Regions from separate parts of the Kitasatospora sp. NPDC004799 genome, predicted to be linked through region 2. Evidence: riboswitches for the same ligand, from Rfam matches in the RefSeq annotation. Region 2 holds a riboswitch; the other holds the start of a gene.

Region 1 (4,409 bases), on a different contig from region 2:
TGGACAGGATGACGCCGCCGCGCGGGCCGCCCAGGGTCTTGTGGGTGGTGGTGGTGACCACGTCCGCGTAGGGCACCGGGTTCGGGTGCAGCCCGGCGGCCACCAGGCCGGCGAAGTGCGCCATGTCCACCATGAGCAGCGCGCCGACCTCGTCGGCGATCCGGCGGAAGGCGGCGAAGTCGAGCTGGCGCGGGTAGGCGGACCAGCCGGCGATGATCAGCTTCGGCTGGTGCTCCTTGGCGAGGCGCTCGACCTCGGCCATGTCGACCTGGCCGGTCTTCTCGTCCACGTGGTACGCGGCCACGTTGTAGAGCTTGCCGGAGAAGTTGATCTTCATGCCGTGGGTCAGGTGACCGCCGTGGGCCAGGCTCAGGCCCAGGATGGTGTCGCCCGGCTGGATCAGCGCGAACATCGCGGCGGCGTTGGCCTGCGCGCCGGAGTGCGGCTGGACGTTGGCGTGCTCGGCGCCGAACAGCGCCTTGATGCGGTCGATCGCGATCTGCTCGACCACGTCGACGTGCTCGCAGCCGCCGTAGTAGCGGCGGCCGGGGTAGCCCTCCGCGTACTTGTTGGTGAGCACCGAGCCCTGGGCCTCCATGACCGCCACCGGGGCGAAGTTCTCGGAGGCGATCATCTCCAGGGTGGTCTGCTGGCGGTGCAGCTCGGCGTCGACCGCGGCGGCGATCTCCGGGTCGAGGGCGTGCAGGGACTGGTTCAGAACCGTCATGGTGTGGTCTTCCCGGGAGGAGGGGAGGGGGGCGCCAGGGCCGGGACGGACCGCTGCGCGGCGGCCCGTCCCGTCAGGGGGCTCAGCCCTGGGCGTGGGTGAGCGCGTCGTACTCGTCCGCGCTGAGCAGCGCGTCGGTGGCCTCGACGCGCACCTTGAACAGCCAGCCGCCCTCGAACGGGGCGCTGTTGACCAGGGCGTTGTCGTCCAGGACGTCCTGGTTGACCTCGGTGACCTCGCCGGTCACCGGGGAGTACAGGTCGCTGACGGACTTGGTGGACTCCAGCTCGCCGCAGGTCTCGCCGGCGGTCACCGTGTCACCGACCTCGGGCAGCTGCACGTAGACGATGTCACCGAGCGCGTCGGCCGCGTGCTTGGTGATGCCGACCGTGGAGACACCGTCCTCGGCGGGCGTCAGCCACTCGTGCTCCTTGGTGTACTGCAGGTGCTGGGGGTTGCTCATGGCGTCATTCTCCAGGATGGGATGCGGGTACGACGAAGCGGGCCGCCGCTCGGACGGCTGCGACGTGCGGTGATGGGGAACGGGGGGCGCGCGGTGGCACTCGGCGGGCGCGCCCGTGACTCAGCGGGGCAGCTCAGCGGGCGCGCTTGTAGAACGGCAGCGCGACGACCTCGACGGGCTCGTGCTTGCCGCGCACGTCCACCGCGACGGCGGTGCCGGGGGCGGCGTGGGCGGCGTCCACGTAGGCCATCGCGATCGGCTTGCCCAGGGTCGGGGACGGCGCGCCCGAGGTGATCCGGCCGATCGGCTCGCCGTCGGCGGAGACCACGGTGTACTCGGCGCGCGGCACCCGCTTGCCCTCGGAGACCAGGCCGACCAGCACCTTGGGCGGGTTGGTCTCGGCCGCGGCGGCGGCCTGCTCCAGCGCCTTGCGGCCGATGAAGGCGCCCTCGTTGGTGGTCTTGTCGAAGCGGACGACCCGGCCCAGGCCGGCGTCGAACGGGGTGAGGTCGGTGGACAGCTCGTGGCCGTACAGCGGCATGCCGGCCTCCAGGCGCAGCGTGTCGCGGCAGGACAGGCCGCACGGGACCAGGCCGTGGCCCTCGCCGGCGGCGGTCAGCGCCTGCCAGACGGGCTCGGCGTCGACCGGGTGGCAGAAGATCTCGAAGCCGTCCTCGCCGGTGTAGCCGGTGCGGGCGAGCAGCACCTCGCGGCCGGCCACCTGGGCCGGGAGGATCGCGTAGTACTTCAGGCCGGGCAGGTCGGCCTCGGTGGTCTTCGCCAGGATGCCGGTGGCCTCCGGGCCCTGGACGGCGATCAGCGCGTAGGTGTCGCGGTCGTCGGTGACGACGGCGTCGAAGCCCTTGGCGCGGGCGATCAGCTCGTCGAGGACCAGCTGGGCGTTGGAGGCGTTGGCGACGACCAGGAAGGCGTCCTCGCGCAGGCGGTAGACGATCAGGTCGTCCAGGATGCCGCCGTCCTCGGCGCAGATCATGGTGTAGCGGGCGCGCAGCACGCCCAGCGCGGAGACGAAGCCGACCAGCGCGTGGTCCAGCATCTCGCCGGCCTGCGGGCCGGTCACGGTGATCTCGCCCATGTGCGAGAGGTCGAACAGACCGGCCTTGGTGCGGACGGCGAGGTGCTCCTCGCGCTCGCTGCCGTAGCGCAGCGGCATGTCCCAGCCGGCGAAGTCGGTCATGGTCGCGCCGAGGGCGCGGTGCAGCGCGTCGAGCGCGGTCAGGCGGAGGGACGACATGGCCAGGAACTCCTCGGTCGGGGCACTCAGGGGTGCACGCACCGGACCGGTCCCGCTCGGGGGGCCGACCCTGCGCGCGGGCATGCGGCGGCGTGGGTCTCCCCATCTGTCGTCGAACCTGAGAGCTTCACCGCCCACCTGCCCGGGCTGTTTCCAGCTTGGGGGACAGCATGGCGGCTTGCACCGTGGGTGGGCGCACGACAGGGCCGGGCGCCGCTTTCCAGATGTGCCTAACCCGTGCGGTAGGGGTGCCTGAGAGATTCCGGGGAGGACTTGCTCCTTCGGCGCCGGCTGTGCCTGAACGGCACTCCGGGCTCTCCCGCGCGGGTTCGAGCGGCCGGTATGGAGTTGTGGGGGCCCGCGGCGCATGCCGTCGGACGGGCACATCATGGCACGTCCCGGACGGCGAGGGGAGGGGGGACCCGGTCACAGTGCGCGGTACCCGAACACGAGTCCTGACCACACGCCCCGCACGCCTCTAGACTGCTGCGCGTCGGCGCAGCAGAGGGCGGCCGAACGGCAGAGGGCGGAATCGGCGGCGCATGGGGTACCCGGTGGAGCAGCAGCAGGGGTGGGGCGGACCGGAGGAGGCGCCGGCGGGCGGCTCCTGGCCGGCCAACGAGCTGGAGCAGGTGCTGACCGCGGCCCTGGGCGACCCGGGCGCGACGCCGCGGGTGATCGAGGTGCTGGCGCGCAGCCAGGTGTGGGTCCCGCTGCCGGCCGGGGGCGACCCGCAGGGGCAGTCGCTGGACCTGCCGACCATCGAGCTGGGCGGCGACCCGTACGTGCCGGTGTTCTCCTCCCAGGAGGTGTTCCTCCAGCAGGCGCCGGGGATGGCCTTCGCGATCGCGCCGGTCTGGGAGTTCGCCCGCGGGCTGCCGCTGGGCGTGGGCATCGCGGTGAACCCGGAGGCGGCGGTGGGCCTGCCGGTCCCGCCGCAGGGGGTTGCCGAGCTGCGCCGCGGTCCGCGCGAGGACCGCTGGGACGCGGACCCGTCGGCGCCGACCGGCGGGCGGGTGGCGCTGCGCGAGCCGGTGCCGGGCGAGGACCCGGAGCACTTCCTGGCCGCCTGCCGCGGCGAACTGGCGGCGCTGCCCGGGGTGTTGACCGCCCGCAGGGCGCTGGCCAGCATCGAGGGCGAGCCGACCGTGATGTTCGTGGGCGTCCAGTTGGACCCGGCGGCACCGGCCGACCCGGCCGCGGTGAACGACGCACTCGGCCGAGCGCTGGGAACCGCGCCGCTGCCCGGCGGCGTCCACCTCGTACTGCTCGACCTCGCCGACGACCCGGTGGTCGAGTGGCTGCTCACCCGGGTACTGCCGTTCTATGCGCGGGCGTGAGCGGGGTTCGTATCAGAGGCACGTCGCCGTGGCGGTGGCCGGTGCCGCGCCATAGGGTGCGTGCAGACGGCCGACGGGCCGGCGGGTTGAGGGAAAGAGGCGCGGCGAGGTGGGCGCATGAGTGCGGGAACGGGAGCGGGCGGTGTGCCGGGGCCCTGGGGCCAGGCACCGGCCGGGCGCCCGGGAGCTGATCCCGGCGCGTTGGAGCGCGCCCTGCGCGACGTCGCGCCGGAACGCTACGACGCGTACGAGCGGCTGCTGCACGCGCTGGCGGACGGCCGGGTCTGGATGCTGCTGTGGCACGGCACGCCGGGCAGCCCGGACGCGCAGTACGGGAACATGGAGATCAGCGGCCACGGCTACGCGCCCGCCGTCACCTCGCCCGAGCAGCTGACCTCCTCCGGCTGGGCACGGGCCCACGAGGTCATCTCCGGCCGGGAGATCGCGGCCTCGCTGTACCGCACCCGCTGGGGCCTGTGGCTCAACCCGCACGCGCCCGGCGGCGGCGTCGGGGTGCCCTGGGCGGACCTGCGGCGGGTCGCCGCGGGCCTGGACCGGCTGCCGGCTGGGCCGTTGCAGCTGAGCGAGCCGCAGCTGAACGCCCAGCCGTTCTTCGCGCTGCTG
Region 2 (4,409 bases):
GCCGGGGTCCGGTCCGGTCAGACGCCGTACTCGTCCAGCGGCGGGCAGGAGCAGACCAGGTTGCGGTCGCCGTACGCGCCGTCGATCCGGCTCACCGGCGGCCAGTACTTGTCCGCCGGGTTCACGCCCGCCGGGAAGACCGCCTCCTGCCGCGAGTAGCCGTGCGCCCAGTCGCCGGCCAGCGCGGCGGCGGTGTGCGGGGCGCTGCGCAGCGGGTTGTCGTCGGCCGCCCACGCGCCCGAGCCGACCTTGTCGATCTCGCCCTTGATCTCGATCATCGCGTCGCAGAAGCGGTCGATCTCGTGCAGGTCCTCGGACTCGGTCGGCTCGATCATCAGCGTGCCGGCCACCGGGAAGGACATCGTCGGCGCGTGGAAGCCGTAGTCGATCAGGCGCTTGGCGATGTCGTCCACCGTCACGCCCGTCTCCTTGGTCAGCGGGCGCAGGTCGATGATGCACTCGTGCGCGACCAGACCGCCCGGGCCGGTGTAGAGCACCGGGAAGTGCGGCGCCAGGCGCTTGGCGATGTAGTTGGCGTTCAGCACCGCGACCTGGGTCGCGTGCTTGAGGCCCTCGCCGCCCATCAGCCGGACGTACGCCCAGGAGATCGGCAGGATGGCCGCCGAGCCCCACGGCGCGGCCGAGATCGGGCCGACGCCGGTGGCCGGGCCGGCCTCGGCCTGCAGCGGGTGGTTCGGCAGGTACGGCGCCAGGTGGGCGCGCACCGCGACCGGGCCGACGCCCGGGCCGCCGCCGCCGTGCGGGATGCAGAAGGTCTTGTGCAGGTTCAGGTGCGAGACGTCCGCGCCGAACTTGCCCGGCTTGGCGAGGCCGACCAGGGCGTTCAGGTTGGCGCCGTCCACGTAGACCTGGCCGCCGGCCTCGTGCACCAGAGCGCAGATGTCGGTGATCTGGGTCTCGTACACGCCGTGGGTGGACGGGTAGGTGACCATCAGCACGGCGAGCTTGTCGCGGTTCTGCTCGATCTTGGCCTTCAGGTCCTCGACGTCCACGTCGCCGTCGACCAGGGTCTTCACCACGACCACGCGCATGCCGGCCATCACGGCCGAGGCCGCGTTGGTGCCGTGCGCCGAGGACGGGATCAGGCAGACGTCGCGCTGGGTGTCGCCGTTGGCGTGGTGGTAGGCGCGCACGGCCAGCAGACCGGCCAGCTCGCCCTGCGAGCCCGCGTTCGGCTGGATCGACACCGCGTCGTAGCCGGTCACCTCGACCAGCTGCTGCTCCAGCTGGCGGATCAGGGTCAGGAAGCCCTGGGCCTGGTCGATCGGCGCGAAGGGGTGCAGCTGGCCGAACTCCGGCCAGGTCACCGCCTCCATCTCGGTGGTCGCGTTGAGCTTCATGGTGCAGGAGCCCAGCGGGATCATGCCGCGGTCCAGCGCGTAGTCCCGGTCCGACAGGCGGCGCAGGTAGCGCAGCATGGCGGTCTCCGAGCGGTGGCTGTGGAAGACCGGGTGGGTCAGGTACTCGTCCTCGCGCAGCAGCGCGGCGGGCAGCGCGTCGGCGGCCTCGGCGACCTCGACGGCCGGGACGCCGAACGCGGCCCAGACGCCGGCCAGGTGCTCGCGGGTGGTGGTCTCGTCGGTGGAGACGGAGATCCGGTCCGCGCCGTCCTGGTGGACGTTGATGCCGTTGGCGCGGGCGGCGGCGGCGATCTCGGCGGCGCGGCCCGGGACGACGGCGGTGACGGTGTCGAAGAACTCGCCGTGCAGCAGCTCGACGCCGCCGGCCCGCAGGCCCTCGGCGAGGGCGGCGGCGTAGCGGTGGGTGCGCCGGGCGATGTCGGCCAGGCCGTCCGGGCCGTGGTAGACGGCGTACATCGAGGCCATCACGGCGAGCAGCACCTGGGCGGTGCAGATGTTGCTGGTGGCCTTCTCGCGGCGGATGTGCTGCTCGCGGGTCTGCAGCGCCAGGCGGTAGGCGCGGTTGCCGTCGGCGTCGACGGAGACGCCGACCAGACGGCCGGGCAGCGAGCGGGCGTACTCGGCGCGCACCGACAGGTAGCCGGCGTGCGGGCCGCCGAAGCCCATCGGCACGCCGAAGCGCTGCGAGGTGCCGCAGGCGATGTCGGCGCCCAGCGAGCCCGGGGACTTGAGCAGGGTCAGCGCGAGCAGGTCGGCGGCGACGGCGACGATCGCGCCCAGGCCGTGCGCCTGCTCGATCACCGGGGCGAGGTCGCGGACCACACCGGTGGCACCCGGGTACTGGAGCAGCACGCCGAAGACGCCGCGCTCGGCGATCTCGGCCGGGATGCCCTCGGACAGGTCGGCGACGACGACCTCGACGCCGGTCGGCACGGCGCGGGTGTTGATCACCGCGACGGTCTGCGGCAGGGTCTCGGCGTCGACCAGGAAGACGCCGCCCTTGACCTTGGTGACGCGGCGGGCCAGCGCCATCGCCTCGGCGGCCGCGGTGCCCTCGTCCAGCAGCGAGGAGCCGGAGGTCGGCAGGCCGGTCAGGTCGGAGACCAGGGTCTGGAAGTTGAGCAGCGCCTCCAGGCGGCCCTGCGAGATCTCCGGCTGGTACGGGGTGTAGGCGGTGTACCAGGCCGGGTTCTCCATGACGTTGCGCAGGATCACCGGCGGGGTGAAGGTGCCGTAGTAGCCCAGGCCGATCATCGGCTGGAGCACCTGGTTGCGGCCGGCCAGCTCGCGCAGCTCGGCGAGGACCTGGGCCTCGGTCCGGCCCGCGGGCAGGTCCAGGGCGGTGATGGAACGGATCGCCTCGGGCACCGCGGTGGCGGCGAGCTCGTCCAGCGAGCCGTAGCCGACGGACGCCAGCATCTTCTCCTGCGCGGCGGCGTCGGGGCCGATGTGGCGGTTCTCGAAGGGGCTGGCCAGCTCAAGCTCGGTGAGGGTCGAGGCGCCGGTGGGGCGTCCCGCGTTCGGCTGGGCGTTCATGGTGGTCGAGGCCTCCTGGTCACGGACCGGCGGGGGTACGCACGCCGACCGGCCTTCGCCGCTGCACGCAGCGGACGAGCCTGGGCGGGCGGACCCGACAGGCCTCCCCCTCTGTCATCGGGACCTGAGAGCTTCACCCGCACGGGGCGCTGCGGGCGCTCCGCCGGCTTGCACCGTCGGTGAGGGTGGTGGCCGTCGGCTCCCATGCCGACACTCCTGCCCTGCTTTCCAGAGTGACCTACCCCACACGGTACGGATGCCTGAGAGATTCCGGGGAGGAGTTGCTCCTTCGGCGCCCCGACCAGCGGTTTTCGTGGTCGGAGACTCTCCCGAGCGGGCTCTGCGGTCGTCGCCCAGGGTACCAGCGGGAGGCCCTCCGATCACGGGTGCGTCAGGTCACTCGAGGTCTACGCGCGTCCCCCGGACGGGCCAGTGCGCAGCCCGTCCGGCGCAGTCCCGGTCGCGCCCGTCCGTTTCATGGCTTTTGGTGTGAAGTGGCCGACGGATCGGGTGCCCCGGCCGCCTTCCTGCGGGACTTCGCAGGCTCAGCGCACGGGAGGAAAGAGTGCAGACCGAGATCGACCCGCGGGACCTCATCGGTCACAAGGCCGTCGACCGCAACGGAGACAAGATCGGCACGGTCGACGAGGTCTACCTGGACGACGCCACCGGCCGGCCCGAGTGGGCCGCGGTCCGGACCGGCATCTTCGGCCGGGACGCCTTCGTCCCGCTGACCACGAGCGAGTTCGCCGGCGACGAACTCCGGGTGCCGTACGACAAGTCGCTGGTGAAGGAGTCGCCGGACTTCGGCGTCGGCCAGCACCTGTCCCCCGCCCAGGAGCTCCAGCTCTACCGCTACTACGGGCTCGACACGCCGATGGACAGCCGCCCGAACGGCGAGAACGGGAGCCGCGCCAAGCAGCCCGACCTCGACTTCGGCACCACGGCGGCGGCGGCCGCCACGACCACCGCGGCGGCCCCGGTGAAGCCGCTCACCTTCCACACCCCCGAGCGCTCCCCCGAGCCGGCCCCGGTCAGGCCCCCGGCTCCGGCCGCCGCGGCTCCCGCCCCCCTCACCACCACCTCCCCCACCGTCGCCGACACCGTCAGGACCGCCCCGGAGGCCGACATGCGGACCCTCAGCACACCCGCGGCCACCACCACCGCCCCGCCGGCGGCCACCACCACCGCCCCCGCGGCTCCCGCCGACCCGGTCGTGGAACCGAAGCCGCAGTCGCCGCACGCCCCCGCGCCCGCGCCCGCGCCGATGGCGACCACCACCGCCGCGACCACCACCACGGCGAACGCCGGCGCCGCCTCGCCCTCCCCCAGCGGCCCGGTCGAGATCACCTGCCGCGAGGAGCGGCTGGAGGTCACCACCGAGTGGCACACCATCGGCACCGCGAAGCTGCGCAAGTACGTGACGACCGAGCAGGTCGAGCGCCGCGTCCCGGTGGTCCGCGAGCGCGTCCGGGTCGAACGGCTGCCGGT

Evidence for each region. A riboswitch is a leader RNA that binds a small molecule or an ion and turns the genes downstream of it on or off. The one in region 2 is predicted to bind glycine.
Region 1: another riboswitch for glycine. It lies ahead of gcvT (glycine cleavage system aminomethyltransferase GcvT); the one in region 2 lies ahead of gcvP (aminomethyl-transferring glycine dehydrogenase).

Annotation. Positions count from the first base shown of each region.
Region 1 is NZ_JBEXJK010000035.1:26,830-31,238, reverse strand. It holds gene glyA (serine hydroxymethyltransferase) at 1-727, opposite strand, end outside; gene gcvH (glycine cleavage system protein GcvH) at 810-1,190, opposite strand; gene gcvT (glycine cleavage system aminomethyltransferase GcvT) at 1,324-2,445, opposite strand; glycine riboswitch at 2,676-2,777, opposite strand; gene ABZW03_RS07635 (enhanced serine sensitivity protein SseB C-terminal domain-containing protein) at 2,988-3,785, shown strand; gene ABZW03_RS07630 (enhanced serine sensitivity protein SseB C-terminal domain-containing protein) at 3,903-4,409, shown strand, end outside.
Region 2 is NZ_JBEXJK010000007.1:14,925-19,333, reverse strand. It holds gene gcvP (aminomethyl-transferring glycine dehydrogenase) at 18-2,918, opposite strand; glycine riboswitch at 3,157-3,260, opposite strand; gene ABZW03_RS01915 (PRC and DUF2382 domain-containing protein) at 3,484-4,409, shown strand, end outside.